One region of the Enterobacter sp. Taxon_2 genome, then DNA from elsewhere that is predicted to be linked to it. Evidence: predicted binding sites of a transcription regulator. Region 1 holds the regulator's gene; each other region holds the start of a gene.

What was found. Region 1 encodes PhoB, which activates phosphate uptake and scavenging genes when phosphate is short. Its sites were predicted from a motif close to CTGTCATAAAACTGNCNNAT; they were not measured.
Region 2: the regulator PhoB is predicted to act here: its motif matches at 3,934-3,953, upstream of pstS (phosphate ABC transporter substrate-binding protein PstS).
Region 3: the regulator PhoB is predicted to act here: its motif matches at 4,696-4,715, upstream of uvrB (excinuclease ABC subunit UvrB).

What each region holds. Positions count from the first base shown of each region.
Region 1 is NZ_CM178024.1:975,177-985,864, forward strand. It holds gene sbcC (exonuclease subunit SbcC) at 1-2,709, opposite strand, end outside; gene sbcD (exonuclease subunit SbcD) at 2,706-3,911, opposite strand; gene phoB (phosphate response regulator transcription factor PhoB) at 4,099-4,788, shown strand; gene phoR (phosphate regulon sensor histidine kinase PhoR) at 4,810-6,105, shown strand; gene brnQ (branched-chain amino acid transporter carrier protein BrnQ) at 6,515-7,834, shown strand; gene proY (proline-specific permease ProY) at 7,916-9,289, shown strand; gene malZ (maltodextrin glucosidase) at 9,453-10,688, shown strand, end outside.
Region 2 is NZ_CM178024.1:4,823,495-4,834,182, forward strand. It holds gene AC4IC4_RS22900 (F0F1 ATP synthase subunit epsilon) at 1-156, shown strand, start outside; gene glmU (bifunctional UDP-N-acetylglucosamine diphosphorylase/glucosamine-1-phosphate N-acetyltransferase GlmU) at 295-1,665, shown strand; gene glmS (glutamine--fructose-6-phosphate transaminase (isomerizing)) at 1,890-3,719, shown strand; gene pstS (phosphate ABC transporter substrate-binding protein PstS) at 4,041-5,081, shown strand; gene pstC (phosphate ABC transporter permease PstC) at 5,210-6,169, shown strand; gene pstA (phosphate ABC transporter permease PstA) at 6,169-7,059, shown strand; gene pstB (phosphate ABC transporter ATP-binding protein PstB) at 7,107-7,880, shown strand; gene phoU (phosphate signaling complex protein PhoU) at 7,907-8,632, shown strand; gene yieH (6-phosphogluconate phosphatase) at 8,677-9,342, opposite strand; gene adeP (adenine permease AdeP) at 9,508-10,688, shown strand, end outside.
Region 3 is NZ_CM178024.1:1,368,589-1,379,276, reverse strand. It holds gene moaB (molybdenum cofactor biosynthesis protein B) at 1-86, opposite strand, end outside; gene moaA (GTP 3',8-cyclase MoaA) at 111-1,100, opposite strand; molybdenum cofactor riboswitch at 1,088-1,221, opposite strand; gene yvcK (uridine diphosphate-N-acetylglucosamine-binding protein YvcK) at 1,447-2,355, shown strand; gene uvrB (excinuclease ABC subunit UvrB) at 2,449-4,464, opposite strand; gene AC4IC4_RS06430 (ABC transporter ATP-binding protein) at 5,217-5,939, shown strand; gene bioD (dethiobiotin synthase) at 5,902-6,603, opposite strand; gene bioC (malonyl-ACP O-methyltransferase BioC) at 6,596-7,351, opposite strand; gene bioF (8-amino-7-oxononanoate synthase) at 7,335-8,492, opposite strand; gene bioB (biotin synthase BioB) at 8,489-9,529, opposite strand; gene bioA (adenosylmethionine--8-amino-7-oxononanoate transaminase) at 9,616-10,688, shown strand, end outside.

The sequences.
Region 1 (10,688 bases):
GACAAGATTGTCCAGCGTCAGCCCCTGGGCGAACTTACGGAACTTGTCGCCGGTGCTGGAGCCGATCAGCGCGTTCAGGTACCCCCAGTCGTCCGCCTGGCGCGCGGTCTCTTCAATTTGCTGCATCAACGCCAACTGGTGCTGACGGTTATCGCTGTCCTGCTTAAGCTGCTGGCGGATCTCGCCCTGATGCGTGGTGTTCTCGCGCAGCCGCTGCGCCAACTGCTGCAGCTGGCTTTGCAGCGCAGGTGCATCGGCGTCGAGCCCTTCCGGCCGCAGCGCCAGATGAGCCTGCAGCTGCTGGTTAGCCTGGCCGGAAAGGGCCGCGGCCTGCTGTATCTGGCTTTCCAGCGACTGTTTCAGCTGTTCGAGGTGGCGAATAGCGTCGTCATCCAACAGCGCGGCAAGGAACGCGTCCCGATCGGCAAAGCAGCTTGCCGAGAGCGCCGCGGTGAACTGCGTCTGCGACTGCTGCAGACGCTCTTGCTCCAGCGTCTCCTGCTGTTGTTGCGCGGTCAGCTGGCTCTGTAGCGACACGCACTCGTCGTGGATGTCGCGCCAGTTATCAGGAATAACCGGTTCGGCGTCTGCGCTGTTCGTTGCCGGAAGCGCGTCGAGCAGCGGCTTCAGGGCGTTTATGCGTTCCTGAAGCACGCCGTGCTGCGTTTGCTTCTCCTGCCACTGCGAGAATTCCGCTTCGCGGGCGTGCAGCCAGGCGGCTTCATTTCCGTCTTCAGGTACGTTGAGTGATAGCGAGAGCAGGGCGTGTTCCAGCGCCTGGCGCGCGGTAGTCAGCTGCTGCTGATACTGTCGCTCCTGCGCTTCCTGCTCGTTCAACTGGTTTTGCAGGGTCAGACGCTGGCTGAGCTGATAAAGCTGGCGCTCGTACTGTTCCTGTTCGTTCAACCATGGCGTGATATCTTCCTGAATATTCAACGCTATATTCAGGGAAGCACAGGCCTCTATCCACTCTTTAGTGAGTGCTTGCTCTTCCTGAGAGAGCGTCTGAACTTCGTCTGTCTCGCGCTGGATCTGCTGAGTCAGGGCATTAACTTGCCCCAGCACCAGCAGGCCTTCCTCTTTAAGCGCGGCGACCTCTTTTTCCAGGGCATCACGGCGGCGCTGGTTATCCGTCAGCTCAAGCGACTGGTATTGCTCAACGGCGGGATGCTCGCTGGAGCCGCACAGCGGACAGGGTTTGCCGGCCTCAAGCCGGGCACGATAGCTTTCCAGGTCTTTAATCGTCGCTTCGCGTTCGCACAGGGCCTTCAGGTCCAGATAGTGCTGGTGTTTCTCTTTGTACTGCTGGCGGCGCAGCGTCAGCGTTTCATTGAGTTTATTTTGTTCGGCCTGGGCCTTCTGCACGCTTTCACCGCTCTGGCGCAGGCGCTTTTGCAGCGGCTGATAGCGGGCATGCAGCGACGTTAGCCGCTGGCGCAGCGTGCGTGACCGGGACTGCTGCTCCATGGCCGTACTGACCTCATCCGCCGTCAGGGTCAGCGCATTTTCCGGCATCTCAGCCAGCCTGTTGCGTAATTCACTCATCCGCGCAGCAAGCGAGGCTAACTGCGTTTTATCGCGGTTAAGCTGCGAGAACTGGGCGCGCCAGCCGGCAATCTCCTGGCCCAGCAGCCGATAGCGCTCGTGCTCCGCCAGCCACTGCGCCAGCGCCGTCAGTTCGGTCTGAAGCTGCTCGTGGTTACGCAGGGCGGTATTGCGGATACGTGAGCGCAGCGCGGTTCTGGCTTGTAAGCGAGTATTTACTTCGATAATTCGCTGCTGTGTCTGTGCCAGACGCGCGGTTTGCTCCTGCTGATGTTCCCAGAGCGGTCGAAGCTGGGCGGCGGGCAGAGCAAGCTGGAGCTTTGCCAGCTCTGGCGCAGCGTTCGTCAGCGCCTGTTGCGCCTGCTGCTGCATCGCGGTGACGCGCTGTTGCTCGCGCACGAGCTCATCATGACGCGTAAGCCACTGAAAATCTTTCTGCTGGCTTTGCTGCTGAACCAGCAGGGTTTTCTCTTCGTCAGTAAGTGCCTGCAAACTTTGCTGTAACTGCTGCTGCTGTTCTTCGCTCAATAGCACGACGCCCGCCGCCTGCGCCTCGCACTTTTCAAGCACGCTGCGGGCGGCTTTATGTTTTTCAAACACCATGGCGGAAATCTGGCCGTAGATCTCGGTGCCGGTCAGCTCTTCCAGCAGCTCGGCACGATCGCTCGGTTTGGCATTAAGGAAGGCGGCAAACTGCCCCTGTGAGAGCAGCATCGAGCGGGTAAAGCGCCCGTAGTCCAGCCCGGTAAGCGCGGCGGTTTGCTCCAGCTTATCCGACACTTTGTCGGCCAGGATTTTGCCATCTTCACAGCGCGCCAGCTCCACGCGCGGCGCCTGCAGGTTCCCGTCCGGCTGGTTGCGCGCCCGGTTCTGGCTCCAGAAGGCGCGATAGGCGGTGCCTTTTACCTCGAACTCCACTTCTGCCAGGCATTCGGCGGTGTCGCGGGTCATCAGATCGTTTTGCGCCTGAGAGACCTTCTGCAGTCGCGGCGTTTCGTGATAAAGCGCCAGACAGATGGCGTCGAGCAGGGTAGTTTTTCCTGCCCCGGTCGCGCCGGTGATGGCAAACAGCCCGTTGCTGGCAAACGGCTCCGCGGTAAAGTCAATTTTCCACTCGCCCTTGAGTGAGTTGAGATTTTTCAGGCGCAGGCTCAAAATTTTCATGCGTTTTCTTCCTCATCATTGAGCGCATGCAGGGTATGGCTGAACAGTTCGCTGAGTCTTGCGCGCTTCGCGTCGTCAATCTCTTCCTGCGAGAGCCTGCGTTCAAACACCTCTTCAACCCGCAGTTCACTGAGCGTTTCACGTTGAGCGCTTAACAGAATTTTCTCGCGCTGCTCGCGGCTGCGGCGGACCAGTAAGACTTCGACGGGCAAATCCTCCGTCAGCGCCTGAATTTTGCGCTGCATATCGTGCAGGTAGTCATCGGTGGTGATTTCGATATCCAGCCAGACGGGGGGATCTTGTTCGACACCGCGCCATTGTTCCAGCTGGGCGGTGATGGCATCGAGATCGCCTTTCAGCACCGCCAGCGGCTGGGTGACCGGTACTTCCAGCGTCTCGACGGCGCGGAGTTTTCCCTCGCTAAAGCTCACCAGATGCACCGATTTGGCTTTGCCCGTTTCGTCAAAGCTGAGCGAAATGGGGGAGCCGCAGTAGCGGATGTGCTCGCTGCCGCCAATAACCTGCGCGCGGTGGATATGCCCGAGCGCAATGTAGTCGGCTGGCGGGAAGTTCTGCGCCGGAAAGGCATCCAGCGTGCCGATATAGATGTCACGCACGGCGTCACTTTTACTGGCCCCGACGGTGGTGAGATGCCCGGTCGCAATCACCGGAATAGGCTGGTCACCCCGCAGGGCACAGGCTTCGGTGTGCTGCTGGTGGTAATAGTCTGTGATGGCCTGTAAGAGATGCTGCTGCTTTTCTGCACCCGACAGCCCCGCCTGGCTTTGCACGATGTCCCGCGGACGTAAAAACGGTATCGGACACAGCACAGCCCCCGGCGACCCGTCGCGTTTATTCAGGATCTGTGGGGCGTGCCCGGCGCTGGCGACCACGGTGGTATTGAGAAATGCCAGGATATCGCGGGATTCATTGAGCGTGGCGACGGAATCATGGTTGCCGGCGACAATCACCAGGTGACAGCCGGTTTGCTGCAGATTCACCACGAAGCGGTTATACAGCTCACGCGCATAGCTGGGGGGCGAGCCGGTATCAAAGATGTCACCCGCCACAATAATCGCGTCCACCTCGTGCGTCCGGGCCGTTTCCAGCAGCCAGTTCAGGAACGCTTCATGTTCAGCCGCACGGCTTTTGCTGTAAAAATTTTGACCCAGATGCCAGTCCGAGGTGTGAAGTATGCGCATAGCTGATCCGTGGCAAAAAAGAGAAAGCAGGATTATAAACGTTCAGAGAAGGGAAAATAACCGCTGTAATAAAACAACGGTTTGCCCGTTATCGTGGTACTGTTTTTCATAAATCTGTCATAAATCTGACGCATAATGGCGCCGAATTACAAACTTGTAACTTAAATAAGATAAGACAGGGCAAAGTATGGCGAGACGTATTCTGGTCGTAGAAGATGAAGCTCCAATTCGTGAAATGGTGTGCTTCGTGCTCGAGCAAAACGGTTTCCAGCCGGTTGAAGCGGAAGATTATGACAGCGCAGTGAACCAGCTGAATGAACCCTGGCCCGATCTGATTCTGCTGGACTGGATGTTGCCTGGCGGCTCCGGACTGCAGTTTATCAAACACCTGAAGCGTGAAGCGCTGACCCGCGACATCCCGGTTGTGATGCTCACGGCGCGCGGAGAAGAAGAGGATCGCGTGCGCGGTCTTGAGACCGGTGCGGACGATTACATTACCAAACCGTTCTCCCCAAAAGAGCTGGTCGCCCGCATTAAAGCCGTGATGCGCCGTATTTCGCCGATGGCGGTGGAAGAGGTGATTGAGATGCAGGGGCTGAGCCTTGATCCCACCTCACACCGCGTGATGACCGGTGAAAATCCCCTCGACATGGGGCCTACCGAATTTAAACTCCTGCACTTCTTTATGACCCACCCGGAACGCGTATACAGCCGCGAGCAGTTGCTGAATAACGTCTGGGGAACTAACGTGTATGTCGAAGACCGGACGGTTGACGTACATATTCGCCGCCTGCGAAAAGCACTGGAACTGAGCGGCCACGATCGCATGGTGCAGACGGTCCGCGGCACGGGTTATCGTTTTTCTACCCGTTTCTGAACAATGACAGGAGTGTGACGCGTGCTGGAACGTCTGTCATGGAAAAGGCTCGTCTTTGAACTGATCTTATGCTGTATTCCGGCCTTCCTTCTGGGGGCCTTTCTTGGACACCTGCCGTGGTTTCTGCTGGCGTCGGTCACCGGGCTGCTGATCTGGCATTTCTGGAACCTGCTGCGCCTCTCCTGGTGGCTGTGGGTTGACCGAAGTATGACGCCGCCGCCGGGAAGCGGCAGCTGGGAGCCGCTGCTGTACGGTCTGCATCAGATGCAGATGCGTAATAAAAAGCGTCGCCGCGAGCTGGGAAGCCTGATTAAGCGTTTCCGCAGCGGTGCAGAGTCGCTGCCGGATGCCGTGATTCTGACAACCGAAGAAGGGACGATCTTCTGGTGTAACGGCCTGGCGCAACAGCTGCTGGGCCTGCGCTGGCCGGATGACAACGGTCAAAATATCCTCAACCTTCTGCGCTATCCCGAGTTTACGCTGTACCTGAAAAAGCGTGATTTTACCCGTCCGCACAATCTGAAGCTCAATAATGGTCGCCATCTGGAGATCCGCGTGATGCCCTACAGCGATAAGCAGTGGCTGATGGTGGCGCGCGATGTCACCCAGATGCACCAGCTGGAAGGGGCGCGTCGCAACTTCTTCGCCAACGTCAGTCACGAACTGCGAACCCCGTTGACCGTGCTGCAGGGCTACCTGGAGATGATGCAGGAGCAAACGCTGGAAGGCGCGCCGCGTGAAAAAGCGCTGCACACCATGCGCGAGCAAACGCACCGGATGGAAGGGCTGGTGAAGCAGCTGCTGACGCTCTCGAAGATTGAAGCGGCGCCAACGCTGGCGCTGAATGACACCATTGATGTCCCGATGATGCTGCGGGTCGTGGAGCGTGAAGCGCAGACGTTAAGCCACAAAAAGCACCACCTGACCTTTGACGTCGACAACACGCTGAAGGTGCTGGGCAGCGAAGATGAGCTGCGCAGCGCCATTTCCAACCTGGTGTATAACGCGGTGAATCATACGCCTGAGGGGACAAATATAGTGGTGCGCTGGCACCATGCCCCAACGGGGGCGGAGTTTAGCGTGGAAGACAATGGGCCGGGGATCGCGCCGGAGCATATTCCGCGTCTGACCGAGCGCTTTTACCGTGTGGATAAAGCGCGATCCCGGCAGACGGGCGGAAGCGGCCTGGGGCTGGCAATTGTGAAACACGCGGTGAATCACCACGAAAGCCGTCTCGATATTCAGAGTACGCTGGGTAAAGGAACCCGTTTCAGTTTCGTTATTCCGGAACGATTAATTGCCAAAAAGATCGCCTGACGGCAGGCGTGTCATTTTACCTTTCCACGGGTCAGCCATCGCTGGCCCGTTTGCTTTGCAGTCAAGCGAAACGCGGATGAATTTTATACGGCTGTCTGTTTTTTGTTCGCATGATTAGCCATGGGTTTTTCTTATAAACAGCGTATTATTCTAATGTGTATTTTCATGCTGGCATATTGTTCTGGTTTTGCGATCCCACCTTGCCTTTAAACGTTATAAGCGTTTAAATTGCGCCCCAGATACTGTCAGACCGACTGTATTTGCGTGGTAAATCGAAAAACTATTCTTCTCCACGCCAGGACGGGAGCATTTCCCGCTGAAATTGAGCAAATTTTCGGCTGTATCGTCCCGTCAGGGATATCGAAAATCTCAATGTTTTCAACACCACATCCACAGGCAGTAAGGTTTTATGACCCATCACTTAAAATCGCGTGACATCATCGCGCTGGGCTTTATGACATTTGCGCTGTTCGTTGGCGCAGGCAACATCATTTTCCCTCCAATGGTTGGCCTACAGGCGGGTGAACACGTCTGGACCGCCGCGTTTGGTTTCCTGATTACTGCCGTGGGTCTGCCGGTTCTCACCGTCGTCGCGCTGGCGAAAGTCGGTGGCGGTGTGGATAGCCTTAGCACCCCGATTGGTAAAGTGGCGGGCGTTCTGCTGGCAACCGTCTGCTATCTGGCCGTGGGCCCGCTGTTTGCGACCCCGCGTACGGCCACCGTGTCCTTCGAAGTGGGTATTGCTCCCCTGACCGGTGACGGCGCGATGCCGCTGTTTATCTACAGCCTGATCTATTTCGCGATCGTGATTCTGGTTTCCCTCTATCCGGGCAAACTGCTGGATACCGTGGGTAACTTCCTGGCTCCGCTGAAAATTGTGGCGCTGATTGTTCTGGCGGTAGCGGCCATGGTCTGGCCAGCGGGCCCGATTAGCGATGCGATGGACGCCTATAAAAACGCCGCGTTCTCTAACGGCTTTGTGAACGGCTACCTGACGATGGATACGCTGGGTGCCATGGTGTTTGGTATCGTTATCGTTAACGCCGCGCGTTCCCGCGGTGTGACCGAAGCGCGCCTGCTGACCCGCTATACCATCTGGGCTGGCCTGATGGCCGGTGTGGGTCTGACGCTGCTGTATCTGGCGCTGTTCCGTCTGGGCTCCGACAGCGCCATGCTGGTCGATCAGAACGCCAACGGTGCGGCTATCCTGCACGCCTACGTTCAGCACACCTTCGGCGGTGCGGGCAGTATGCTGCTGGCGGCGCTCATCTTCCTGGCCTGTCTGGTCACCGCGGTTGGCCTGACCTGCGCCTGCGCAGAGTTCTTTGCACAGTATCTGCCGCTCTCTTACCGCACCCTGGTGTTTATCCTCGGCATCTTCTCTATGGCGGTGTCAAACCTCGGTCTGAGTCACCTGATTCAGGTCTCTATTCCGGTGCTGACGGCGATTTATCCGCCGTGCATCGTGCTGGTGGTGTTGAGCTTTACTCGCCCGTGGTGGAACAACTCTTCACGAATTATTGCGCCAGCCATGTTTATCAGCCTGATTTTTGGTATCCTTGACGGGATTAAAGCATCAGCTTTCGCGCACATACTGCCGGCATGGACACAGCGTCTGCCGCTGTCCGAGCAGGGTCTGGCCTGGCTGATGCCTACCGTTGTTGCACTGGTTCTGGCCATTATCTGGGACCGTGCTGCAGGGCGTCAGGTCGCATCGAACGCCCATTAATCAACGGCAACAAACTGTTTAACCACGGGGCTTAAGGCCCCGTGGTTTTTTGTTTTTTTCGTGTTGAATGGCAAGATTTAAATGGAAAGCACTAACAAACTTAAACGTGGATTGAGCACGCGCCACATCCGCTTTATGGCGCTGGGCTCTGCTATCGGCACCGGTCTTTTTTATGGCTCGGCAGATGCCATCAAAATGGCCGGTCCCAGCGTGCTGCTGGCGTACATCATCGGCGGCGTGGCGGCGTATATCATCATGCGCGCCCTCGGCGAAATGTCGGTTCACAACCCGTCTGCCAGCTCATTCTCCCGCTACGCGCAGGAAAACCTCGGCCCGCTGGCCGGGTTTATCACCGGCTGGACCTACTGCTTTGAAATCCTGATCGTGGCGATTGCCGACGTGACGGCGTTTGGCATCTATATGGGCGTCTGGTTCCCGGCGGTGCCGCACTGGATATGGGTGCTGAGCGTGGTGCTGATCATTTGCGCCGTCAACCTGATGAGCGTGAAGGTGTTCGGCGAGCTGGAGTTCTGGTTCTCCTTCTTCAAGGTCGCCACCATCATCATCATGATTGTGGCCGGTTTTGGCATCATCATCTGGGGAATCGGCAACGGCGGGCAGCCGACCGGCATCCATAACCTCTGGAGCAACGGCGGCTTCTTCAGCAACGGCTGGCTCGGCATGGTCATGTCGCTCCAGATGGTCATGTTCGCCTACGGCGGTATCGAGATTATCGGTATTACCGCCGGGGAAGCGAAAGACCCGGAGAAGTCTATTCCGCGCGCCATCAACTCGGTGCCAATGCGTATTCTGGTGTTCTATGTGGGCACCCTGTTTGTGATCATGTCCATTTACCCGTGGAACCAGGTGGGTACCAACGGTAGCCCGTTTGTTCTGACCTTCCAGCACATGGGGATTGCGTTTGCCGCCAGCATTCTGAACTTTGTGGTGCTGACCGCGTCGCTCTCCGCGATCAACAGTGACGTCTTTGGCGTGGGCCGTATGCTGCACGGCATGGCGGAGCAGGGCAGTGCGCCGAAGGTGTTCGCCAAAACCTCACGCCGCGGCACGCCGTGGGTGACCGTTGTGGTGATGACCGTGGCGCTGCTGTTCTCGGTTTACCTGAACTACATCATGCCGGAGAACGTCTTCCTGGTGATTGCATCGCTGGCGACCTTCGCGACGGTGTGGGTGTGGATCATGATCCTGCTGTCGCAGATTGCCTTCCGCCGTCGCCTGTCGCCGGATGAGGCGAAAGCGCTGAAGTTCAAAGTACCGGGCGGCGTTGCGACGACCGTCGTCGGGCTGATCTTCCTGGTGTTTATCATTGCCCTGATTGGCTACCATCCGGATACCCGCATTTCCCTGTACGTGGGCTGCGCGTGGATCGTCCTGCTGCTGGTGGGCTGGGTGTTTAAATGCCGCCGCGACCGTCAGCTGGCAGAAGCGCAGTAAGGTAAAAATGCCGGGTGGCGCTGCGCTTACCCGGCCTACACTCCCTTTTACCCCCGAAAAAAACTCCTCCCCCGTCCTCCTCCCCCAATAAATCCCATCATGGTGAGCTATCCTTAACCACCCTGTGGCAAGGTGACGTCAATTTCATCAAAGGGGATTCGTGATGTTAAACGCCTGGCACCTTCCGGTTGCCCCATTTGTTAAGCAAAACAAAGACAACCTTGAGATTACGCTCTGGCTGGCGGGTGAAAATCAGCCTGAACGCGTGACGCTCCGCGCCGAAATCGATAACGAAGAGACCGGGCTGAAAATGCACAAGCTGCGCAGCCAGCCGCAGCCGGGGATCACCGCCTGGCGGGCGAATATCGACCTGCGTAGCGGGCAGCCGCGCCGCCGTTACAGCTTCAAACTGCTGTGGAATAACCGCCAGCTGTGGTTTACCCCGCAGGGGTTTAGCCGTTTCCCGCCCGCACGGCTGGAGCAGTTTGCAGTCGATTATCCGGATAACGGCCCGCAGTGGGTTAACGACCAGGTCTTTTACCAGATTTTCCCGGACCGTTTTGCGCGCAGCGAAAAACGCACTGCCGACCAGGATAAGGTCTATCACCATCATGCGGCGGGCCATGACATTATCCTGAAAGCGTGGGACGAGCCATTAACCGCGCAGGCGGGCGGATCGACGTTTTACGGCGGCGATCTCGACGGTATCAGCGAAAAGCTGCCGTACCTGAAAAAACTGGGCGTGACGGCGCTGTATCTCAACCCGGTGTTTAAGGCCCCGAGCGTACACAAATACGATACCGAAGATTATCGCCACGTTGACCCGCAGTTTGGCGGTGACGAGGCGCTGCTGCGCCTGCGTAAGAACACCCAAAACGAAGGCATGCGCCTCATTCTGGACGGCGTGTTCAACCACAGCGGAGATTCGCACGCCTGGTTTGACCGTCATAATCAGTCGATGGGCGGGGCATGTCATAACCCGGATTCGCCGCAGCGCGACTGGTACAGCTTTAACGAGGAGGGCCGTGCGCTGGACTGGCTGGGCTACCCGAGCCTGCCGAAGCTGGATTTCCAGTCGCCAACGCTTGTGAACGAGATTTACGGCGGGGAAGACAGCATCGTGCGTCACTGGCTGAAGGCGCCGTGGAATATGGACGGCTGGCGCCTGGACGTGGTGCATATGCTCGGCGAAGCGGGCGGGGCGCGGGAAAACCTTCAGCACGTCGCCGGGATTACGCGCTCGGCAAAAGCGGCCCAGCCGGAGGCGTTCGTCTTTGGCGAGCACTTTGGCGACGCGCGCCAGTGGCTGCAGAACGATGCGGAAGATGCGGCGATGAACTATCGCGGCTTTACCTTCCCGCTGTGGGGATTCCTCGCTAACACCGATATCTCCTACGAT
Region 2 (10,688 bases), 990 kb from region 1:
GATCTCGACGAAGCGCGAGCCCTGGAATCGAAGCGTAAGGCTGAAGAGCACATTAGTAGCTCTCATGGTGACGTGGATTACGCTCAGGCGTCTGCGGAGCTGGCCAAAGCGATCGCGAAACTGCGCGTTATCGAGTTGACCAAAAAAGCGATGTAACACCGGCTTGAAAAGCACAAAAGCCAGTCTGGATACCAGGCTGGCTTTTTTTTTCGGCCTTAATTCATGATGAAAAAGATGTAGAATTTTAAGCATCAAACGTTTTTACTTCTCACTCAAACTACCGTCAGGATGCGTATGTCAAACAGTGCGATGAGCGTGGTGATCCTTGCCGCAGGCAAAGGGACCCGCATGTATTCCGATCTGCCTAAGGTGCTCCACACGCTTGCAGGAAAGCCAATGGTGCAGCATGTCATTGATGCAGCGAATGAACTGGGTGCGAGTCAGGTCCACCTGGTCTACGGCCACGGCGGCGATCTGCTTAAAAAGACGCTGAGCGATGACAAGCTCAACTGGGTGCTTCAGGCCGAACAGTTGGGTACAGGCCATGCGATGCAGCAGGCAGCGCCTTTCTTTGCGGATGACGAAGACATTTTGATGCTCTACGGCGATGCCCCGCTGATCTCCGTTGAAACACTGACTCGCCTGCGTGCAGCCAAACCGCAGGGCGGCATCGGTTTGTTGACCGTCGTGCTGGACGATCCGAGCGGTTATGGCCGCATCACCCGTGAAAACGGTAACGTCACGGGTATTGTTGAGCATAAAGATGCCAGCGACGAACAGCGCCGGATTCAGGAGATCAACACCGGTATCCTGATTGCCAATGGCGCGGATATGAAGCGCTGGCTGTCCAAACTCAACAACAACAACGCGCAGGGTGAATACTACATCACCGACATCATTGCGATGGCGTACCACGAAGGGCGTGAAATTGCCGCCGTTCATCCGGCGCGCATCAGCGAAACGGACGGTGTGAACAACCGCCTGCAGCTTTCTCGTCTTGAGCGTATTTATCAGTCCGAGCAGGCTGAAAAACTGCTGCTGGCGGGCGTGATGCTGCGCGATCCGGCGCGTTTCGATCTGCGTGGTTCGTTATCTCACGGGCGTGACGTTGAGATTGATACTAACGTTATCCTCGAGGGTAACGTGACGCTGGGCAACCGCGTCAAAATTGGCACCGGCTGCGTGATTAAAAACAGCGTCATCGGTGACGACTGCGAAATCAGCCCGTACAGCGTGGTGGAAGATGCCCGTCTGGATGCCGCCTGTACCATCGGCCCGTTTGCGCGTCTGCGCCCGGGCGCTGAGCTGCTGGAAGGCGCTCACGTGGGTAACTTCGTGGAAATGAAAAAAGCGCGTCTGGGTAAAGGCTCAAAAGCCGGTCATCTGACCTATCTTGGCGACGCGGAAATTGGCAATAACGTGAATATTGGTGCAGGGACGATTACCTGTAACTATGACGGCGCGAATAAGTTTAAAACCATCATCGGTGATGACGTGTTCGTTGGCTCCGATACGCAGCTGGTGGCGCCTGTTACCGTGGGTAACGGGGTGACCATTGCCGCCGGAACAACCGTCACGCGCGATGTGGCCGAGAACGCGCTGGTGTTAAGCCGCGTTCCGCAGGTCAGCAAGCAGGGCTGGAAACGCCCGGTGAAGAAAAAGTAACAACAAGGCGGGTGGCGCTACGCTTACCCGCCCTACGATTGAGTAGGCCTGATAAGGCGTAGCCGTCATCAGGCAAACCCGGGTGAGGAGATAAATATATATTTCCCCCCACAAGCAGTACCCATAAAAATAACCCCACTCTCTACAAGGCTCGGGGCGCCCGGAAGGGCAAAAACAGGTCAGCGACAACGCAGGCATAATGCCTAAATTCGGAATCTAAAATTATGTGTGGAATTGTTGGCGCAGTTGCGCAGCGTGATATTGCTGAAATCCTTCTCGAAGGTTTACGTCGTCTGGAATACCGTGGTTACGACTCAGCCGGTCTGGCTGTCGTCGATGCAGAAGGCCATATGACCCGTCTGCGTCGTCTCGGTAAAGTGCAGATGCTGGCCCAGGCCGCGGAAGAACATCCGCTGCACGGTGGTACCGGTATTGCGCACACCCGCTGGGCGACGCACGGTGAACCGTCTGAAGGTAACGCGCACCCGCATGTGTCTGAACACATCGTGGTCGTGCACAACGGCATTATCGAAAACCACGAACCGCTGCGCGAAGAACTGAAAGCGCGCGGCTATACCTTCGTCTCTGAAACTGACACCGAAGTGATTGCTCACCTGGTGCACTGGGAGCTGGAGCAGGGCGGCACACTGCGTGATGCGGTGCTGCGTGCTATCCCTCAGCTGCGCGGTGCGTACGGTACGGTGATCATGGATTCCCGCGACCCGTCCACGCTGCTGGCCGCGCGTTCCGGTAGCCCGATGGTTATCGGTCTGGGCATGGGCGAAAACTTCATCGCTTCTGACCAGCTGGCGCTCCTGCCGGTTACCCGTCGCTTTATCTTCCTCGAAGAGGGTGATATCGCGGAAGTGACTCGCCGCAGCGTGACCGTGTTCGATACCAAAGGCGAGCAGGTGAAACGTCAGGAGATCGAATCGAATCTGCAGTACGACGCGGGCGATAAAGGCGCTTACCGTCACTACATGCAGAAAGAGATTTACGAGCAGCCAAACGCCATCAAAAACACCCTGACCGGGCGCATCAGCCACGGTGAAGTGGATCTGAGCGAGCTGGGCGCAAACGCGAACGAACTGCTCAGCAAGGTTGAGCACATTCAGATCGTGGCCTGCGGCACCTCCTACAACTCCGGTATGGTTTCTCGCTACTGGTTTGAATCCCTGGCGGGCGTGCCGTGCGATGTGGAAATCGCGTCTGAATTCCGCTATCGCAAATCTGCGGTGCGTCGTAACAGCCTGATGATCACCCTTTCCCAGTCTGGCGAAACGGCGGACACGCTGGCCGCGCTGCGTCTCTCTAAAGAGCTGGGTTACCTGGGCTCGCTGGCCATCTGTAACGTTCCTGGCTCTTCCCTGGTGCGTGAATCCGATCTGGCGCTGATGACCAAAGCAGGCACCGAAATCGGCGTTGCCTCCACCAAAGCGTTTACCACTCAGCTGACCGTTCTGCTGATGCTGGTGGCGAAGCTGGCGCGTCTGAAAGGCGAAGATGCTTCCGTTGAGCACGACATCGTTCACGGCCTGCAGGCGCTGCCGAGCCGCATTGAGCAGATGCTGTCTCAGGACAAACGCATTGAAGCGCTGGCGGAAGACTTCTCTGATAAACATCACGCCCTGTTCCTGGGTCGTGGCGATCAGTATCCGATTGCGCTGGAAGGCGCGCTGAAGCTGAAAGAGATCTCCTACATTCACGCTGAAGCCTATGCGGCAGGCGAGCTGAAACACGGCCCGCTGGCGCTGATTGACGCGGATATGCCGGTCATCGTTGTGGCACCAAACAACGAACTGCTGGAAAAACTGAAATCTAACATCGAAGAAGTCCGCGCCCGCGGTGGTGTCCTGTACGTCTTCGCCGACAAAGATGCCGGTTTTGTCAGCAATGACAACATGCACATCATCGAGATGCCGCATGTGGAAGAGGTGATTGCACCCATCTTCTATACCGTTCCGCTGCAGCTGCTGGCCTATCACGTTGCGCTGATCAAAGGCACCGACGTTGACCAGCCGCGTAACCTGGCGAAATCGGTTACCGTAGAATAATCCCTTCAGGCTCCACCTTCGGGTGGAGCTTTTTTATCCTGCCTGGTTTGTTTTTCATCAATCCTTTCTCATTTTTAATAATGACAATTTGTCATCTTCAGCTACTTTTTTCAGTGTCACATAAAGAAAATATTTCTGAAAACGTCTTGTCATAAATGTGGCTAACACATTGAAAAATAAATTTTCTTTTGCTGTTTTTTAAGTGAAATTTCCATTGTCATAAAACTGTCATAATTCGTACATTTATCTGTCACCTGTTTGTCCTATTTTGCTCATCGTAGCCACTAAACAACGATTTACGAAAATCTTGCAGGAGACATTATGAAAGTTATGCGTACCACTGTCGCAACTGTTGTCGCCGCGACCTTATCTCTGAGCGCGTTCTCTGTATTTGCAGAAGCAAGCCTGACTGGCGCTGGTGCAACCTTCCCTGCGCCGGTGTATGCCAAATGGGCGGATACCTACCAGAAAGAAACCGGTAACAAGGTTAACTATCAGGGTATCGGCTCCTCCGGTGGCGTTAAACAAATTACCGCGAACACGGTTGATTTCGGCGCGTCTGACGCTCCGCTGTCTGATGACAAACTGGCTCAGGAAGGCCTGTTCCAGTTCCCGACCGTGATCGGTGGCGTGGTCCTGGCCATCAACCTGCCGGGCGTGAAGTCGGGCGAGCTGGTGCTGGACGGTAAAACTCTGGGTGACATCTACCTGGGCAAAATCAAAAAATGGGATGACGAAGCGATCGCTAAACTCAACCCAGGCCTGAAGCTGCCTTCTCAGAACATCGCCGTGGTTCGCCGCGCGGATGGTTCCGGTACCTCTTTCGTGTTCACCAGCTACCTGGCAAAAGTGAACGAAGAGTGGAAATCTAAAGTCGGCTCCGGCTCTACCGTTAACTGGCCAACCGGTCTGGGCGGTAAAGGTAACGACGGTATCGCCGCGTTCGTACAGCGTCTGCCTGGCTCCATCGGCTACGTAGAGTATGCGTACGCGAAGCAGAACAACCTGTCCTACACCAAACTGGTTTCAGCCGACGGCAAACCGGTTAGCCCAACCGAAGAGAACTTTGCTAACGCAGCGAAAGGCGCTGACTGGAGCAAATCGTTCGCGCAGGATCTGACTAACCAGAAAGGCGAAGGTGCATGGCCAATCACCTCTACCACCTTCATCCTGGTTCACAAAGAGCAGAAGAAACCTGAGCAGGGCACCGAAGTGCTGAAGTTCTTCGACTGGGCATACAAAAACGGCGGCAAACAGGCTAACGCTCTGGATTACGCCACCCTGCCGGACAACGTGGTTGAGCAGATTCGCGCTGCATGGAAAACCAACGTGAAAGACAGCAGCGGTAAAGCGCTGTACTAACAGGATATATTTAACGAAGATGGCGGGTGGCGCTGCGCTTACCCGCCCTACGGTTTAAGCTGTAGGCCCGGTAAGCGTTAGCGCCACCGGGCATATTCGTAAAAACGTCTCAAACAGAAGAGTAATTTATGGCTGCAACCAAGCCTGCATTTAACCCTCCGGGTAAAAAAGGTGACATGATTTTCAGCGCGCTGGTTAAACTGGCTGCGCTGATTGTGCTATTGCTGCTGGGCGGCATTATCGTGTCTCTGATTTTCTCCTCATGGCCGAGCATCCAGAAATTCGGTTTCTCCTTCCTGTGGACCAAAGAGTGGGACGCGCCGAACGACATCTACGGTGCCCTGGTGCCGATTTACGGCACGCTGATGACCTCGTTCATCGCCCTTCTGATTGCGGTTCCGGTAAGCTTTGGTATTGCCCTGTTCCTGACGGAGCTGGCGCCGGGCTGGCTGCGGCGCCCGCTGGGTATTGCCATCGAACTGCTGGCGGCCATTCCAAGTATCGTCTACGGCATGTGGGGTCTGTTCATCTTTGCACCGCTGTTCGCCACATACTTCCAGGAACCGGTCGGTAACGTTCTTTCTGCCATTCCGTTTGTGGGGGCCCTGTTCTCTGGCCCGGCTTTCGGTATTGGCATTCTGGCGGCAGGTGTGATCCTCGCCATCATGATTATTCCGTACATTGCGGCGGTTATGCGCGATGTCTTCGAACAAACGCCGGTGATGATGAAAGAGTCGGCCTACGGTATCGGCTGCACCACCTGGGAAGTGATCTGGCGCATCGTCCTTCCGTTCACCAAAAATGGGGTGATCGGGGGCGTGATGCTGGGCTTAGGTCGTGCGCTGGGTGAAACCATGGCGGTTACCTTTATCATCGGTAACACCTACCAGCTCGACAGCGCGTCGCTCTACATGCCGGGTAACAGTATTACCTCGGCGCTGGCGAATGAATTTGCGGAAGCGGAATCGGGGCTGCACGTGGCGGCGCTGATGGAGCTGGGTCTGATTCTGTTCGTTATCACCTTCATTGTTCTGGCGATTTCCAAGCTGATGATTATGCGCCTCGCTAAAAATGAGGGGGCACGCTAATGGCTACTCTCGAAATGCAAGCTACCGCTGAACTGGCGGAATCTCGCCGTAAAATGCAGGCCAGACGCCGCATGAAAAACCGCATTGCCCTGACGCTCTCTATGGCGACGATGGCATTCGGCCTGTTCTGGCTGGTCTGGATCCTCTTCTCGACGGTTGTTCGCGGAATTGACGGAATGTCACTGTCGCTGTTCACCGAAATGACGCCGCCGCCGAACACGGCGGGGGGTGGCCTGGCGAATGCCCTGGCGGGCAGCGGACTGCTGATCCTCTGGGCGACGGTCTTCGGCACACCGCTGGGCATCATGGCGGGCATCTACCTGGCAGAATACGGCCGTAAATCCTGGCTGGCGGAAGTCATTCGCTTCATCAACGACATTCTGCTTTCTGCACCGTCTATCGTCGTGGGTCTGTTTGTATACACCGTCGTGGTGGCGCAGATGGAACACTTCTCCGGCTGGGCGGGTGTGATTGCACTGGCGCTGCTGCAGGTGCCGATTGTGATTCGAACCACCGAGAACATGCTGAAACTGGTGCCGGACAGCCTGCGTGAAGCGGCTTATGCGCTGGGTACGCCGAAATGGAAGATGATCTCGGCGATTACGCTGAAGGCATCGGTCTCTGGGATCATGACCGGTATCCTGCTGGCGGTTGCGCGTATCGCGGGTGAAACGGCGCCGCTGCTGTTTACGTCCCTCTCCAATCAGTTCTGGAGCACGGACATGATGCAGCCGATCGCCAACCTGCCGGTGACGATCTTTAAATTTGCGATGAGCCCCTTCGCGGAATGGCAGCAGCTGGCCTGGGCCGGGGTGCTGATCATTACCCTTTGCGTACTGTTGCTGAACATTCTGGCGCGCGTCATTTTCGCGAAGAAGAAACACGGTTAATTTTTTACGGCGCGGCAGCTCGCGGCGCCGAATGAGGAAATGAGTCAATGAGTATGGTTGATACTGCCCCGGGTAAGATTCAGGTTCGTGATTTGAACTTCTACTACGGCAAATTCCATGCCCTGAAGAACATCAACCTGGATATCGCCAAGAACCAGGTCACGGCATTTATCGGTCCGTCCGGCTGTGGGAAATCCACGCTGCTGCGTACCTTTAACAAAATGTATTCGCTCTATCCGGAGCAGCGCGCTGAAGGGGAAATCATCCTCGACGGCGAAAACATTCTGACCCAGGCTCAGGATATTGCCCTGCTGCGCGCCAAAGTGGGGATGGTGTTCCAGAAACCCACACCGTTCCCGATGTCCATTTATGACAACATCGCCTTTGGCGTTCGCCTGTTTGAAAAGCTCTCCCGTGCCGATATGGACGAGCGCGTGCAGTGGGCTTTGACCAAGGCCGCATTATGGAACGAAACCAAAGATAAGTTGCACCAGAGCGGTTACTCTCTCTCCGGTGGTCAGCAGCAGCGTCTGTGCATTGCGCGCGGTATTGCGATTCGCCCTGAAGTGTTGCTGCTGGATGAGCCGTGTTCAGCGCTGGACCCGATCTCAACCGGCCGCATTGAAGAGCTGATCACCGAGCTGAAGCAGGATTACACCGTGGTTATCGTGACCCATAACATGCAGCAGGCTGCACGTTGCTCCGATCACACGGCGTTTATGTACCTGGGTGAATTGATTGAGTTCAGCAACACGGACGATCTGTTCACTAAGCCCGCGAAGAAACAAACCGAAGATTATATTACTGGCCGCTACGGTTGATTTGCCTTAGTGCATGTGGAGAAACCATGGACAACCTCAATCTTAATAAACATATTTCAGGCCAGTTCAACGCAGAGCTGGAAAGCATCCGCACGCAGGTGATGACCATGGGTGGCATGGTTGAGCAGCAGCTTTCTGATGCAATTACGGCAATGCACAACCAGGACAGCGAGCTGGCGAAGCGCGTCATTGAAGGCGACAAAAACGTCAACATGATGGAAGTCGCTATCGACGAGGCCTGCGTGCGCATTATCGCGAAACGTCAGCCGACGGCGAGCGACCTGCGTCTGGTGATGGCAATCATCAAAACCATCGCCGAGCTGGAGCGTATTGGTGACGTGGCGGATAAAATCTGCCGCACCGCGCTGGAGAAGTTCTCTCAGCAGCACCAGCCGCTGCTGGTGAGTCTGGAGTCGCTGGGCCGTCACACCGTGCAGATGCTGCACGACGTGCTGGATGCCTTTGCGCGTATGGACCTGGACGAAGCGGTGCGTATCTACCGTGAAGACAAGAAGGTCGACCAGGAGTATGAAGGCATCGTGCGTCAGCTGATGACCTACATGATGGAAGATTCCCGTACGATCCCAAGCGTACTGACTGCCCTGTTCTGCGCGCGCTCCATCGAGCGTATCGGCGACCGCTGCCAGAATATTTGCGAATACATTTTCTACTTCGTGAAAGGTCAGGACTTCCGTCACGTGGGCGGCGACGAGCTGGATAAGCTGCTGGCGGGTAAAGATCCGAAAGAGTGATGTTGGTGGCGGGTGGCGCTAGCGCTTACCCGCCCTACGTTAACTTAACGCGTAATATCCCACCCGCGCGCCTTCCACAGCGCGGGCAACTGCGCCAGATCGGTGAAGGTCGTGACTTTTGGATGATCGATCGGCTTGTTGTGCGGGTCGGCGCAGAAGTAAAACACCTCCATTCCCGCATCAATCCCCGACTGCGCGCCAGCAGACGAGTCATCCACCAGAATGCAGTTCTCTACGTTAACGTTCATCGCCTTTGCCGCATGGAACATCAGTGCCGGGTCCGGCTTCCAGCGCTGGATATCGTAGCCACTGAACAGTTTTTCCGGGAAGTGGTGCAGCATCTCAAGCTTGCCCAGCGAGTGCTGCATTTTGCTGACCGGGCCGTTAGAGACCACGCAGATTGGTACCGTCATCGCATCCAGCAGCGCGTTTGCGCCCGGAATCACCTCCAGCTCCGAATCGAACAGGCGTGCAACCTCGGCGCGGTACACCGGTTCCAGAGCCGCTTTCTCCAGAACGACGCCGTGTTCTTCGTTAATGATGTCGATGATCTCGTAGAGCTTCACGCCCTTAAAGCGTTTAAACACCTCTTCGAGTTCCAGCGTAATGCCAAATTCCTGGAACATGGCCACATACGCGCGGGAACAAATGACCTCACTGTCGACCAGCGTACCGTCGCAGTCGAAAAATACCGCTTCAATTCCGGACATGCCTTTCCCTTTTAACCAGTTTAACGTTTACGTACGGCAGTTCGCCGAAACGCAATCGTTGCCGTATAAGCAAATTCAATGAAAAAAGTATCACGTAACCGCCACTATTGTCGCATTTTGGTATAGGATAGCGACGAATTTTCCCTCCTTGTTCGGAAATTGATGATGAGTCAACAACACACTACCCAGACGTCTGGTCAGGGTCTGCTTGAGCGCGTTTTCAAACTGCGCGAGCACGGCACAACGGCACGCACCGAAGTGATCGCGGGTTTCACCACCTTCCTGACGATGGTCTATATCGTTTTTGTGAACCCTCAAATTCTGGGCGTTGCTGGCATGGATACCAGCGCCGTCTTTGTAACCACCTGCCTGATCGCCGCCCTTGGCAGCATTCTGATGGGTGTGTTCGCTAACCTGCCGGTTGCGCTGGCCCCGGCGATGGGCCTGAATGCGTTCTTCGCGTTCGTGGTCGTTCAGGCGATGGGTCTGCCGTGGCAGGTTGGCATGGGCGCCATCTTCTGGGGCGCGGTTGGTCTGCTGCTGCTGACCATTTTCCGCGTGCGTTACTGGATGATTGCGAACATTCCTGTGAGCCTGCGCGTGGGCATCACCAGCGGTATCGGTCTGTTCATCGGTATGATGGGGCTGAAAAACGCCGGCGTTATCGTGGCGAACCCGGATACGCTGGTGAGCATCGGTCACTTGACCTCTCATAACGTGCTGCTGGGCGTGCTGGGCTTCTTTATCATCGCGATCCTGGCTTCCCGTAATATTCACGCGGCGGTGCTGGTGTCCATCGTGGTGACCACCCTGCTGGGCTGGATGCTGGGCGACGTTCACTATAACGGCATCGTTTCCGCGCCACCGAGCATCTCTACCGTTGTTGGTCACGTCGATCTGGCGGGCTCCCTGAACCTGGGCCTGGCGGGCGTGATTTTCTCATTCATGCTGGTGAACCTGTTTGACTCCTCCGGTACGCTGATCGGCGTGACCGATAAGGCGGGTCTGGCGGATGAAAAAGGGAAATTCCCGCGCATGAAGCAGGCGCTGTTTGTGGACAGCGTCTCCTCTGTGACCGGTGCGTTTATCGGAACTTCGTCTGTTACCGCGTACATTGAATCTTCTTCCGGCGTATCCGTGGGCGGCCGTACCGGCCTGACGGCGGTGGTCGTGGGTATTCTGTTCCTGCTGGTGATCTTCCTCTCTCCGCTGGCGGGTATGGTTCCACCGTACGCGGCGGCGGGTGCGCTGATCTACGTGGGTGTGCTGATGACCTCCAGCCTGTCACGCGTGAAGTGGGATGATTTAACCGAAGCGGTGCCGGCGTTTATTACCGCCGTGATGAT
Region 3 (10,688 bases), 390 kb from region 1:
GAGGTATCATCCTCTTCGCCACGACGGTCGGAAACGGTAAGGATAGCAATGCGTGTCGGGATAAATTCTGCGCTGACCTGACTCATTTTCTGTTTCCTTCTTAAGCCTGATTACCCGCCGATGTAGGACAGGTTCTGAGTAATGCCGGTATTGCCCTGATGCAGGAAGTGGGTCTGTTTTTTATGCGTCAGCGCTTCAGAAATGCGTGCTTCAAGCGCGTCCTGCTGCGCATCGTCTTCCAGCAGATCGCGAAGGTCTACGCCGCCGTCACCAAACAGGCAAAGATGGAGCTTGCCCACGGAGGAGACGCGCAGGCGGTTGCAGCTGGCGCAGAAATCTTTCTCGTAAGGCATGATAAGCCCGATCTCGCCTTCGTAATCAGGATGGCAGAAGACCTGCGCCGGGCCGTCGCTGCGCTGGCGGATCTGGTGGATCCAGCCGCGTTTTAGCAGCGCGTCGCGCAGCACCATGCCGGAGATGTGATGGCGGCGGAACAGCTCGCTGCCCTCGCCGGTTTCCATCAGCTCAATAAAACGCAGCTGAATGGGACGGGATTTGATCCACGCCAGGAAGGTATCGAGCTGGTGATGGTTTACATCACGCATCAGCACCGTGTTGACTTTGACTTTTTCGAAGCCGGCCGCAAATGCTGCATCGATACCGTCCATGACCTGCTGGAATTTATCCTGGCCGGTAATGGCGTGGAACTGGCGGGCGTCCAGACTATCTACGCTGACGTTGATGGCGGTTAAGCCCGCATCGCGCCAGGTCGCCACGTCGCGCACCATGCGGTAACCGTTGGTGGTCACCGCAATCTGGCGGATACGTTCGTTTTCATGTACGGCGGCAATGATGTCGGGGAAATCGCGGCGCAGCGAGGGTTCGCCGCCGGTCAGACGCACTTTTTCGGTGCCGAGCTCAGAGAAGGCGCGCGTGACGCGGCGCACTTCGTCCACGGAGAGAAAGCCGTTATTGGTGACGCTGCCCGGTTTGTAGCCATCGGGCAGGCAGTAGGTGCAACGGAAGTTGCACACATCGGTAATCGACAGACGTAAGTAATAAAACTTACGCGCGAAAGCATCAGTAAGTTGTGAAGCCATGTACACCTTTCCAGATCGGGAGGCACAGTCATTTCTTTCTGTACCCTGGTGGCAAATTCGCCACGGCCAGAGCGCCATATCTTTCGACACAGGCACAAGGGCTAGAGTGTATGTTTTCAATTTAGAAAACGTGGTTAGGGCGATAGTAGCGCGGAAATTCTGACGGCGCCATTATCGCTTTTCGCTATATAATTAAGTATATAGCGAGTCATTCGTCCATTTTCGCTACAGAATACCTAAAAACCGCATTTTCACATTGATATACGTCATTTTGCATCGGGTGAGGCATCGTCTTTTAGGGGTAGTTAGGTTACTGTTACGCGATCGAACGTGATAAGGAATACGTATGCGCAATCGCACTTTTGCGGATCTTGACCGAGTGGTCGCTCTTGGCGGAGGACACGGCTTAGGCCGGGTTATGTCCTCTTTGTCGTCACTGGGCTCAAGGCTGACAGGGATAGTGACCACCACCGATAACGGCGGCTCAACCGGGCGCATTCGTCGTGCCGAAGGCGGCATTGCCTGGGGAGATATGCGCAACTGCCTGAATCAGTTAATTACCGAGCCGAGCGTCGCGTCGGCGATGTTTGAGTACCGTTTTGGCGGTAATGGCGAACTTTCCGGGCATAACCTCGGAAATCTGATGTTAAAGGCGCTGGATCACCTGAGCGTACGGCCTCTCGAAGCCATCAACTTAATCCGTAATCTGCTCAAAGTGGACGCATTCCTGATCCCCATGTCTGAACAACCGGTTGACTTGATGGCCATCGACGCCGAAGGGCATGAAGTTTACGGCGAGGTGAATATTGACCAGCTCCTTCTGCCGCCAACGGAGTTGATGACCTATCCGAGCGTGCCCGCCACGCGTGAAGCGGTAGAGGCAATCGGGGAAGCGGATCTTATCCTGATCGGTCCAGGCAGTTTTTATACCAGCCTGATGCCCATTCTGCTGGTGAAAGAGCTGGCGCAGGCGCTGCGCCGCACCCCGGCGCCGATGGTTTACATCGGTAATCTGGGACGTGAACTGAGCCCGGCGGCGGCGAGCCTGTCGCTGGCGGACAAGCTTGAATTAATGGAGCATTACGTCGGCAAGAAAATCATTGACGGCGTAGTCGTGGGACCAAAAGTGGATGTGTCAGGGATTGGCAATCGTCTGGTGGTGCAGGAGCCGCTGGAGGCCTCAGACATCAAGTATCGCCACGACCGCCATCTGCTGCGCGAGGCGCTGGAGAAGGCGATTCAGGCGCTGGGTTAGCAAAAACCCCCCGGTGGCGCTGCGCTTACCGGGGCTACAAAAGACGCTAACCCCGTAGGCCCGGTAAGCGCAGCGCCACCGGGCAAAACCGTCTCACGATGCCGCGATAAACAGATCCCGCAGCTGATGAAGCTGGTCGCGGATCTGCGCCGCCTCTTCGAACTCCAGGTTCTGCGCGTGCTGCATCATCTGACCTTCCAGCTCGTGGATTTTCTGCTGCAGCGCTTTCGGCGTCAGCACGACGGTATCTTCTTCCACCACTGAACGCGCCTTGCCGCGGCCTTTCGCTTTGGTTTTGGCAATGTTCTGACCCAGCGCCAGAATATCCACCACCTTCTTGTTCAGACCCTGCGGCGTAATGCCGTGTTCTTCGTTGTAGCGCTGCTGTTTCTCGCGGCGGCGCTCCGTTTCACCAATCGCTTTCGCCATCGACGGGGTAATTTTGTCACCGTACAGAATCGCTTTACCGTTGACGTTACGCGCCGCACGACCGATGGTCTGGATCAGGGAGCGTTCAGAACGCAGGAAGCCCTCTTTGTCCGCATCGAGAATCGCCACCAGCGAGACCTCCGGCATATCGAGACCTTCTCGCAGCAGGTTAATCCCTACCAGCACGTCAAACTCGCCCAGACGCAGGTCGCGGATAATCTCCATGCGCTCCACGGTATCGATATCCGAGTGCAGATAACGCACCTTCTCACCGTGCTCTTCGAGATACTCGGTCAGGTCTTCCGCCATACGCTTGGTGAGCGTGGTCACCAGCACGCGCTCGTTGATGGCGGAACGCGCGCGAATTTCCGAAAGCAGGTCGTCCACCTGGGTGGCCACCGGACGCACCTCGATAACCGGATCCAACAGTCCGGTCGGACGCACCACCTGGTCAACCACCTCATCGCCCGATTTTTCCAGCTCGTAGTTGCCCGGCGTGGCCGAGACGTAGATGGTTTGTGGCGCGAGCGCCTCAAACTCTTCAAACTTCATCGGACGGTTATCCAGCGCCGACGGCAGGCGGAATCCGTACTCCACCAGCGTCTCTTTACGCGCGCGGTCACCGCGGTACATCCCGCCGATCTGCGGGATCGTAACGTGGGATTCGTCGATCACCAGCAAACCGTCAGCCGGAAGGTAGTCAAACAGCGTCGGCGGCGGCTCGCCCGGCCCGCGCCCGGAGAGGAAGCGGGAGTAGTTTTCGATGCCGGAGCAGTAGCCCAGCTCGTTCATCATCTCAAGGTCAAACTGGGTGCGCTGGCTCAGGCGCTGCTCTTCCAGCAGCTTATTGTTCGCCAGCAGCACCTTACGGCGCTCGGCCAGCTCCACTTTGATCTCTTCCATCGCCTGCACGATACGCTCGCGCGGCGTCACGTAGTGCGTTTTCGGGTAGATGGTGAAGCGCTGGATCACCGACTCAACGTGTCCGGTCAGCGGGTCGAAGAGCGACAGGCGTTCAACCTCTTCGTCGAACAGCTCGACGCGCAGTGCCATATCGTCCGATTCCGCCGGGAAGATGTCGATCACCTCACCGCGTACGCGGAAGGTGCCGCGCTGGAACGCCTGATCGTTACGGGCATACTGCAGCTCAGCCAGACGACGGACGATGGCGCGCTGGTCGATGATCATCCCCTGCGTCAGGTGCAGCATCATCTTGAGATAAAGATCCGGATCGCCCAGGCCGTAGATCGCGGAAACCGATGCGACAACGACCACATCGCGACGCTCCAGAAGCGCCTTAGTGGCCGACAGACGCATCTGCTCGATGTGTTCGTTCACCGAGGCATCTTTCTCAATGAAGGTGTCAGAGCTCGGTACATAAGCTTCAGGCTGGTAGTAATCGTAGTAGGAGACGAAATACTCCACGGCGTTTTCCGGGAAGAACTCTTTCATCTCGCCGTAAAGCTGTGCGGCCAGGGTTTTATTGGGTGCCAGCACCATCGTGGGGCGCTGGAGATCCGCAATCACGTTGGCGATGGTGAACGTTTTACCCGAGCCGGTTACCCCCAGCAGCGTCTGGTGCGCCAGCCCATCTTCCAGCCCTTCTTCCAGACGACGGATCGCCTCAGGCTGATCGCCAGATGGACGGAAAGCAGAATTCAATTTGAACGGTTTACTCATGGGCGACAACCTGATGACGTTATAAGCGGCAGGTGAGTAATTTTACTCCTTGTTGCCAGGAATGCCAGTAAAAAACACTGGATGAAAAACCAGTAGCATGTCAGGATATTTAGAGTAGCGCCTGAATGATTAGCGCGATAGCGACCAAAATTTGGACTGTGACAATATAAAACACCAGTCAGGTCAGGTTATCCCCAGAACTTTTTCTTTTTTAACATTTGTCAAGCCAGGTAATGATAGTTTTGTGGCAACGGGTGACACTTTCATGACGGGAATTGCTTTTATCTAAGCAATTAAATAATAAACGATATTTTCTAAAGCCGCGTTTCGCGTCAATTTGGGCGTAAGCCGCGTCTTCTCTCGCTTATCGCGTGTTTTCTAACTCTAATGCACATGGTTATCCACAGGAATAGTGGATAACTGCTTCCAGCCCATGCAGACTGGCGCTCGGCAAATTCCCGGATTTTCCCACGAGACGGCGGTAAAAAATTTTTATAGCTATTTTTTGCTGATTAACAGTTGCGTCATTCATAACCAACCGATGCGATCTTGCTCACATTTTCAGCATTTCGGGTTCTGCACCACAACTCAACACCGCCAGCACCGTCGATGTGCAATCCCTTTTTTTCTCACCCCCTCTCCGGTGACTTATTCCTAAAAAAGCCGGTTTTTTAAACGCTTTTCGGTTTCTGGCAGGGGTTTTGCAGATTCAAACCCGAGCCTCACCTACACACATTTTTAAGGAGAGAAAGATGTTGAGTCTGCGTGCTGTGAATCAGTTTTACGGAAGCCAACATACGCTATGGAACGTGAATTTGGATTTTCCGCAAGGGATGTGTACAGGCGTCGTTGGCCTGCCGGGAATGGGAAAAACCACCCTGATGAATTGCATCGCCGGGAGAGTGCCCGTCGAAAGTGGTAGCATCATCTGGCATGAGGCAGGCGCGCCGCCGCGCGATTTGCTTAACCTGCCGCCAGAACAGCGTTCAGGAACGGAGATAGGCTATGTCCCGCAGGACAGGCGGATCTTCTCCCAGCTAACGATCGAGGAAAACCTGCATATCGCCATGCGGGCGATGGGGAAACCCAACCCGGAAGCGAAAAATGACGTTTACGACCTGTTTCCGGCGCTCTACGCATTGCGACAGACCCGCGCCAACACGCTCTCTCCGGACGACCAGTACCAGCTGGCGCTGGCTAATGCGCTGGTGAACCGTCCTCACCTGCTGATCCTCGATGAGCCCCTGCACGGCGCAGGACACAGCTTCGCCCAGAAGCTGGGGCAGCTGCTGGTGCGCTTAAACCGGGAGTTAGGTATGACGGTGCTGTTAGCGGAGCAGCAGCTGTCGTTTATCCGCCGGGTGGCGGACCGTTTCTGTATGCTCTATCGCGGGCGTAACGTGGCGCAGGGCCACGTTAACGAACTGGATGACGAGCTTATCGCGCACTGGATGTCGCGGGAAGCAAGACGCTGAGATCGAGATAACGCCCGGTTTCGGCATTTTCCGCGCCGTCAGCAAGCCAGGGAATTTCCCCGAGGCACGGGGCGGGAAGGACGCGCCTGAGCGTCGCCAGATACTCCTGGTGTCGTTTCCCCGGCGCAACCACGTCGTTGGCTATCCAGCCCGCCAGACGCAGCCCGGCCTGCTGTATGGCCTGCGCGGTCAGCATGGCGTGATTGATACAGCCCAGCTTAACGCCGACGACCAGAATGACCGGAAGCTGCTCGGCCTGCACCCAGTCAGCAAACGTCTGCGTGTCCGAAAGCGGCGTAAACCAGCCGCCAGCCCCTTCCACCAGCACCCAGTCGGCCTGGCTTTCCAGCGCCCGTAACCCGGCTGAAAGCACGGCGAAATCAATCGGACGACCTTCGTCAGCGCTGATGATGTGCGGCGAGGTCGGCTCGGCAAAGGTGTACGGATTGACCGCTGAATAGGCGAGTTCACGCGTGCTGTTACGCTGGAGCGCCAGCGCGTCGGTGTTGCGTAACCCTTCCGCCGTCATCTCGCTGCCGGAAGCAACAGGCTTATATCCGGCGGTGTTTTTTCCGAGCTTTCGTGCCGCCTGCAGCAGCGCAGAGCTGGCAACCGTTTTGCCCACTTCCGTATCCGTTCCGGTGACAAAATAACGTTCAGTCACGTTCGATAATCCCATGAAAAAGTTGATAAGAGAGCGGGAAATGCCCCCGCTGCTGAGGCCAGGCCAGCTCCAGGCGCTGCAGCTGTCCCCGGGTCAGCGGTTTTTTCTCCCGTCCGGCATGCAGGTGCGTGGCGCCGATGCCCTTCAGCGAGCGCATGGCGCTGAACGCATCGCTAAAATTGAGGGTGATGGTCTGTACCGTGCTGCGATAGCGCCAGCCTGCCAGCGCCTGCGTCACCTGGTCATGCGATAAAAAACGGTTAGCGTGCGGCTGCTCATCCACCGCTTTCCACGCCTGATTCAGCTCCGGCAGCGAACTCTCCAGCAAGGTAGTAAAGGCCACCTTCCCGCCCGGTCGCGCCATGCGATAAAGCTCGCGTAAGGCCTGCGGCAGGCTGCTGCACCACTGGACCGCCAGATGGCTCCAGACCAGATCGAACTGCGCATCCGCCAGCGGGATCGCCTCGATATCGGCCAGCAGATAGCGATCCGCTGCCTGCCGCTGACGCGCCTCGTCGAGCATCTGCTCTGAGAGGTCGATAGCCGTGACCTGGCTTCCCGCCCCGCGCCAGTAGCGGCTGTTGCTGCCCGGACCACAGCCGGCGTCCAGCACCTGCGGAAAACGGCTCTCGCCAAGCGCGGCCAGAAGCCCCTGCGCGCTCAGACGCTGCAGCTCATCGTGCTGTGAATAGCTCTGCGCGGCACGACCAAATGCCGCCGCGACGGCCCGTTTATCCACCGGCAACATGGAGCGCCTCCAGCAACGTCTCAATATCCTGTCGTTCATGCGCCGCCGTCAGGGTTAAGCGCAGCCGCGCGGTACCCGGCGGGACCGTTGGCGGGCGGATGGCGGTCACCCACATGCCGCGCTGGCGCAGCGCCTGTGCCAGCGCCAGCGCGCGGCCGTTTTCACCGACAATCACCGGCTGGATAGCGCTCTGCGAATCGGTGCTGCGGAAGGGCAGCGCCGCGAGTCCCTGACGGAAGCGGGCGATATGCTCTGCCAGACGCTGGCGACGTTCATCCCCTTCTGCGCTGCGGATCACCGCCAGCGATGCAGACAGCGCCACGGCCTGCGCCGGGGGCATGCTGGTGCTGTAAATCAGGTGTCGGGCAAACTGCAGCAGATAGTCGGCGACGGATTCGCTGCACAGCACGGCGGCGCCGCTGACGCCAAAACCTTTGCCGAAGGTGACAATCAGCAGCTCCGGCTTCACGTTTTGCTGATACGCGCTCCCGCGCCCTTCGTCGCCCATTACGCCAATGCCGTGGGCATCGTCCACCAGCAGCCAGGCGTTTTGCCGTTTGGCGGTATCGTGCAGCGCGGCAAGCGGCGCGCTGTCGCCGTCCATGCTGAATACCCCTTCCGTGACCGCCAGCTGTTGTCCGTCGCAGGGTTTATCCAACAGCGCAGCAAGCTGTCCCGCGTCGTTATGAGCAAAGCGGCGCAGCTGCGCCGGGCTTAAATGTGCCGCCTCCAGCAGGGAGGCGTGACTTAAGCGGTCGGCGACAATGCGGTCCTCTTTTTCCATCAGGGCAGTAATCACCGCCTGGTTGGCGGCAAAGCCGGAGATAAACAACAGCGCGCGCGGGTAGCCGAGCCAGTCAGCCAGTTCCTCTTCCAGCGCATGATGCGCTGTGGTGTATCCGCTGACGTGTCCCGAGCCGCCGCTGCCCACGCCAAACCGCTCAGCGCCCTGCTGCCAGGCGCGGATAATGGCCGGATGCTGGCTCAGCCCGAGATAGTCGTTGCTGGAGAAATTGCAGAACCGCTGGCCTTCACGGGTAAGAAAACGGCCCGCGCCGTTTTCCACCACCCTGCGAACGCGAAATGCCTCTGCCGCCCGACGGTCGTCAAGCGCAGAGTTGATACGTGCCTGCCAGGTCATACGGCTGCCGCGTTGTAGAACTGGTCGGTGTCAGCGTTGAAAATCTGCTGCTCCAGCTGCTGCTGTTGCTCGTTATCGCCCGTCAGCACCTCGGTCTGATGCGGGTTAAGCCCCAGCTTGCGGAACAGCTGAACGTCTTTGTCCTCTTCCGGGTTCGGCGTGGTCAGCAGCTTGCAGCCGTAGAAGATGGAGTTGGCTCCGGCCATAAAGCACATGGCCTGGGTCTGCTCGTTCATCTGCTCGCGACCGGCAGAGAGGCGCACGAAAGAGGTTGGCATCATGATGCGCGCCACCGCGATGGTGCGAATAAAATCAAACGCATCCACGTCGTCGTTGTCCGCCAGCGGAGTGCCCTTGACCTTCACCAGCATGTTGATCGGCACGCTTTCCGGCGGGGTCGGCAGGTTAGCCAGCTGCAGCAGCAGGCCCGCGCGGTCTTTCACCGTTTCGCCTAAGCCCACGATACCGCCGGAGCACACTTTGATTCCGGCATCACGCACTTTATCCAGCGTATCCAGACGCTCCTGGTAGGTACGCGTGGTGATGATGTTGCCGTAAAACTCCGGAGAGGTGTCGAGGTTGTGGTTGTAGTAGTCCAGCCCCGCCGCCGAGAGGCGCTGCGCCTGCTCGTCGTTCAGCGTGCCGAGCGTCATACAGGCTTCGAGGCCCATCTCCTTCACGCCTTTTACCATCTGCTCCAGGTAAGGCATGTCGCGATCGTGCGGGTTCTTCCACGCCGCGCCCATGCAGAAGCGGGTCGAGCCGGCGTTTTTCGCCTTGCGCGCCGAATCGAGTACCTGCTCAACTTCCATCAGCCGTTCGGATTCCAGGCCGGTTTTGTAGCGCGCGCTCTGCGGGCAATATTTGCAGTCTTCAGGGCAGGCACCGGTTTTGATCGACAGCAGCGTGCTGACCTGAACATGGCGAGGATCGAAGTGCTGACGATGCACCTGTTGGGCTTCGAACATCAGCTCAAGGAAAGGTTTATTGAATAATTCAGTGACTTGCGACATCGTCCAGCGTGCGTGGTGAGCCATGGGGCTTCTCCAAAGGGTTTTGTTAATTTTCGGTTCGGTTTATACTCGTAAACCTAAAACTTTTCAAAATGGTTTACAAGTCGATTATGACCCAGGACGATCTCGCCTTCGACAAGCAGCATATCTGGCACCCTTATACCTCCACGACTCGCCCCCTTCCCGTCTATCCGGTGGCCTCCGCCCACGGCTGCGAGCTGCATCTCGCCAGCGGCGAACAGCTCGTTGACGGGATGTCCTCCTGGTGGGCGGCCATTCACGGGTACAACCACCCGCGCCTGAATGCGGCGATGAAGGCGCAGATTGACCAGATGTCGCACGTGATGTTCGGCGGGATCACCCATCAGCCCGCGGTGGATTTATGCCGTCGCCTGGTGGCGATGACGCCTGAATCGCTGGAGTGCGTGTTCCTGGCGGATTCCGGCTCCGTGGCGGTGGAAGTGGCGATGAAAATGGCGCTGCAGTACTGGCACGCCAAAGGCGAAACGCGCCAGCGGTTCCTCACCTTCCGCAACGGCTATCACGGGGATACCTTCGGGGCGATGTCGGTATGCGATCCGGACAACTCCATGCACAGCCTGTGGAAGGGCTATCTGCCGGAAAACCTGTTTGCCCCGGCTCCCCAGAGCCGCTTCGACGGCGAGTGGAACGAGATGGACATGGTCGGCTTCGCGCGGCTGATGGCGGCGCATCGTCACGAGATTGCTGCCGTCATTCTTGAACCGATCGTGCAGGGCGCGGGCGGGATGCGGATGTACCACCCGGAATGGCTGAAGCGTATTCGCAGGATGTGCGACCGCGAGGGCATTCTGCTGATTGCCGATGAGATCGCCACCGGCTTTGGCCGCACCGGCAAGCTGTTTGCCTGCGAACATGCGGGTATCGCCCCGGATATTCTGTGCCTCGGCAAAGCGCTGACCGGCGGCACCATGACGCTCTCCGCCACGCTCACGACCCGCCAGGTCGCCGACACCATCAGCGACGGCGAAGCGGGCTGCTTTATGCACGGTCCGACGTTTATGGGTAATCCTCTCGCCTGCGCCGTCGCAAGCGAAAGCCTCGCCATTCTGGAGAGCGGCGAGTGGCAGACGCAGGTTGCGGCGATTGAAGCGCAGCTGAAAGCGGAGCTGAGCGCCGCCTCGGGGGCGAATTTCGTGGCGGA